2 regions of the Geobacillus zalihae genome follow, and region 2 is predicted to be linked to the other one. Evidence: a T-box and tRNA genes for the amino acid it is inferred to sense, from the RefSeq annotation. Region 2 holds a T-box; the other holds one or more tRNA genes.
What was found. A T-box is a leader RNA that pairs with one kind of tRNA and senses whether it is charged. The one in region 2 lies ahead of thrS (threonine--tRNA ligase), so its partner is inferred to be a tRNA-Thr.

Region 1 (2,185 bases), 940 kb from region 2:
AAGATGACGAGGTCGATAGGTCCGAGGTGGAAGCGTGGCGACACGTGGAGCTGACGGATACTAATCGATCGAGGGCTTAACCTAGAAAAGTGGAAGCGCCGCGTTTAGCTCTCGAAGCCAAATGTTCTTCACCCGCAGGGGTGCTTGCACCCCGAGGGGGAAGGTTATTTGGCAGAAGAGAGCTAGGCGCTGGAACTGGACAAAGAAAAGCGCAGGCGAGCGGGTCGCCGCGACGGGCAAATGTTCTTCGCCTGCAGGGATGTTCACATCCCGAAGGCGAAGGTTATTTGACCCCGAGCGGCGGCGAGCCGGAGCTGGACAATGCGAAAAGCGCAGGCGAGCGGCTTCTTCCGACGGTTATCTAGTTTTGAAGGAATGAACATCCTGTTGACAAATCCAACAGGATGGATATAATAATTACTGTCCAAGATGATAACCATTGCCTAGTGGCTATGGCGGAGGGGAAACACCCGTTCCCATCCCGAACACGGAAGTTAAGCCCTCCAGCGCCGATGGTAGTTGGGGCCAGCGCCCCTGCAAGAGTAGGTCGCTGCTAGGCAATGTTTCATTATTCTGCAATAGTTCAGCGACGAGCTTCACATCTTCGAATTCGCTACGAGTTGCCTCGACGCATCTCGCTCCCTTGAATTAGCTGGCAGAGGAAGAGGCAACGAGCACATTGGGAAGATGTGCATGACATATAGTTATTCATCATTCCGCAATAGCTCAGCGGTAGAGCAACCGGCTGTTAACCGGTAGGTCGTAGGTTCGAATCCTACTTGCGGAGCCATTTTTACGCTTCCATAGCTCAGTAGGTAGAGCACTTCCATGGTAAGGAAGAGGTCACCGGTTCGAGCCCGGTTGGAAGCTCCATTTATTTTCCGGCCCGTTGGTCAAGTGGTTAAGACACCGCCCTTTCACGGCGGTAACACGGGTTCGAATCCCGTACGGGTCACTCCATTTCGGCCAGTCGTCCTTTCAAGGATGATTGGCCGAAATGAAAAGTGTATACTTCCCTGATTGCTGAGATATAATAGCAATTGAATACAGCGTTTCTTTCTCATCGCGTTGGGCTATAGCCAAGCGGTAAGGCAACGGACTTTGACTCCGTGATGCGCTGGTTCGAATCCAGCTAGCCCAGCCATTATTTTTTTGTACATAAAAATGGTCATGAGCCATTAGCTCAGTGACGAGCGTTACATCGTCGAATAGGCATCGAGTTGCCTCGACGCACTTGGCATCTTTGAATCGGCTGGGAGAGGAAGAGGCAGGTAGAGCTAGGTAGTACCTAGAGTGTATACCCAACCATGAGCCATTAGCTCAGTAGGTAGAGCAACGAGCTTTGCATCATCGAGTTCGCTTCGAGTTGTCCCGACGCATCTTGCATCTTCGAATATGCTTGTAGAGGAAGGGACATCGTTCACTGTGAGTGTATACCCAACCATGAGCCATTAGCTCAGTAACGAGCGCTACATCTTCGAGTTTGCTTCGAGTTGCCTCGACGCACTTGGCATCTTTGAATCGGCTGGGAGAGGAAGAGGCAGGTAGAGCTAGGTAGTACCTAGAGTGTATACCCAACCATGAGCCATTAGCTCAGTAGGTAGAGCATCTGACTTTTAATCAGAGGGTCGGAGGTTCGAGTCCTCCATGGCTCACCATAGCGCGGAAGTAGTTCAGTGGTAGAACACCACCTTGCCAAGGTGGGGGTCGCGGGTTCGAGTCCCGTCTTCCGCTTGGGGCGGGGCCTTAGCTCAGCTGGGAGAGCGCCTGCTTTGCACGCAGGAGGTCATCGGTTCGATCCCGATAGGCTCCATCAAGAGCAGACTGCTTGACAACCAAAAGCAGCCTGCTCTTTTTTGTTATATCGGTATAAATATTCAAAATTTTGTCAAGTTGAGTCATCCCCTTTCTTTCCTCTACAATAAAGACGTAACAGGAACCGGAAAGGAGTGGGAGACAGCATGAAGCCAATTTCAATTATCGGGGTTCCGATGGATTTAGGGCAGACACGCCGCGGCGTTGATATGGGGCCGAGCGCGATGCGTTATGCAGGCGTCATCGAACGTCTGGAACGTCTTCATTACGATATTGAAGATTTGGGAGATATTCCGATTGGAAAAGCAGAGCGGTTGCACGAGCAAGGAGACTCACGGTTGCGCAATTTGAAAGCGGTTGCGGAGGCGAA
Region 2 (2,185 bases):
GGTGATGGAAGACCGGCTGCTGCTATCCATCATTGCCAATGTTTTTTATTTCCGCGACGTCGAAGAACAGCAGCAAATTTTGGCCCTCGCTCATTCATTTTTGGACGGCGAGCGGCGCGATTACCGGAAAAGCGCGGCGTTTGCCGCCTCGCGCACCGTGATGTTGCGCGACGCTTTTGCCTCCTTTTTGCGCGACGGCTTGTCATTTTCGTTTTCTTCGTTCGTTACGTTCCGGTTAAAGCCGTATATGGAGCGCCTCCAACATTATGTCGAGCTGGCGATTGATGAATACAAGCTGGAGCAGGAGTATCAAAATTTTGTGCAAATGCTGCGCGACTGCCTGGCTGGCCGGACGCCGCAATGGCCGCGCCTGTATTTGGTGCACGATCCGCCGCACTTCGTATTTTACGACAGCGAGCGGCGGGAGCTGTCGGCGGCGGAAGTGAGACAGTTGATCGACCGCCATCTCGTCTTCAGCCAGCCGATGTATATTGATGCATCGGTGCTCGCTCCGCTTGTCTCGCTCGCTCCGGCGGAAATTGAGCTGTACACCGATCATCCGGATGACGGCATGGTGCAGACACTGCAAAACGTGTTTCAAGAACGGCTGATCGTCTGCCGCCGCGCCGATTTTTCCCGCTTGTTTGCCGCCAACGCTGGAAATGGGGGAGAAGCTTGATTTTTCCTGCTGTTTTCGCTATAATGACGTCATGAATATGGATGAATACAAGCGATGACGAGGACATGGGCGCATTTTTACGGTTTCCAGAGAGGGAAGGCAGCGGCTGGAACCTTCCTAACACGAAAAATGCGCTTACCCCCTCAGAGCTGCGGCAGCGAACGCAACGCCCAGTAGTTGCCGCCGGTGGACGACCGTTATTCTTGTTGAGCCATGGCATGGCGAGGCGTTGCCATGGGAAGAAGGGTGGAACCACGATGAAAACTCGTCCCTTTAGGAGGGAGGAGTTTTTTTATTTTTCCATTTTCATCATCATGACAAAGGAGTGATTGCCAATGCCAGACGTCATTCGCATCACGTTCCCAGATGGGGCGGAAAAGGAGTTTCCGAAGGGGACGACGACGGAAGACATCGCTGCCTCGATCAGCCCGGGGCTGAAGAAAAAAGCGATCGCCGGCAAACTGAACGGCCGGTTCGTTGATTTGCGCACGCCGCTTCACGAAGATGGCGAGCTTGTCATCATTACCCAAGACATGCCGGAGGCGCTTGACATTTTGCGCCATAGCACCGCCCACTTAATGGCGCAGGCGATCAAGCGGCTGTATGGCAACGTCAAGCTCGGCGTCGGTCCGGTCATTGAAAACGGCTTTTACTATGATATCGACATGGAGCGTAAGCTGACGCCAGACGACCTCCCGAAAATCGAAGCGGAAATGCGCAAGATTGTCAAAGAAAATTTGGACATCGTCCGCAAAGAAGTGAGCCGCGAAGAAGCCATCCGGCTGTATGAAGAAATCGGCGATGAGTTGAAGCTCGAGTTGATCGCCGATATTCCGGAAGGCGAGCCGATTTCGATTTATGAGCAAGGCGAGTTTTTCGACCTTTGCCGCGGCGTGCACGTGCCGTCGACTGGAAAAATCAAAGAGTTCAAGCTGCTCAGCATCTCGGGGGCCTACTGGCGCGGCGACAGCAACAACAAAATGCTGCAGCGCATCTACGGCACGGCCTTTTTCAAAAAGGAAGACTTGGATCGTTATTTGCGCCTGCTTGAAGAAGCGAAAGAGCGCGATCACCGCAAATTAGGCAAAGAGCTTGAGCTGTTTACGACATCGCAACAAGTCGGACAAGGCTTGCCGCTATGGCTGCCGAAAGGAGCGACGATCCGCCGCATTATCGAACGGTACATCGTCGACAAAGAAGTGGCGCTCGGATACGATCATGTCTACACACCGGTGCTCGGCAGCGTCGAGCTGTACAAGACATCGGGCCATTGGGACCATTACAAAGAAAACATGTTCCCGCCGATGGAGATGGACAACGAAGAACTTGTGCTTCGTCCGATGAACTGCCCGCACCATATGATGATTTACAAAAGCAAGCTGCACAGCTACCGCGAGCTGCCGATCCGCATCGCCGAGCTCGGCACGATGCACCGCTATGAAATGTCTGGAGCGCTTACCGGCCTGCAGCGCGTCCGCGGCATGACGCTCAACGACGCCCACATTT

Region 1: it has a tRNA-Thr gene. The T-box ahead of thrS (threonine--tRNA ligase) is inferred to sense a tRNA for this amino acid. The anticodon was not compared.

The regions. Positions count from the first base shown of each region.
Region 1 is NZ_CP129217.1:155,190-157,374, forward strand. It holds rRNA gene QWV57_RS00860 (23S ribosomal RNA) at 1-84, shown strand, start outside; rRNA gene rrf (5S ribosomal RNA) at 443-559, shown strand; tRNA gene QWV57_RS00870 (tRNA-Asn) at 716-790, shown strand; tRNA gene QWV57_RS00875 (tRNA-Thr) at 798-873, shown strand; tRNA gene QWV57_RS00880 (tRNA-Glu) at 884-955, shown strand; tRNA gene QWV57_RS00885 (tRNA-Gln) at 1,070-1,144, shown strand; tRNA gene QWV57_RS00890 (tRNA-Lys) at 1,583-1,658, shown strand; tRNA gene QWV57_RS00895 (tRNA-Gly) at 1,663-1,734, shown strand; tRNA gene QWV57_RS00900 (tRNA-Ala) at 1,741-1,813, shown strand; gene rocF (arginase) at 1,962-2,185, shown strand, end outside.
Region 2 is NZ_CP129217.1:2,750,531-2,752,715, reverse strand. It holds gene ytxC (putative sporulation protein YtxC) at 1-679, shown strand, start outside; T-box leader at 725-955, shown strand; gene thrS (threonine--tRNA ligase) at 1,015-2,185, shown strand, end outside.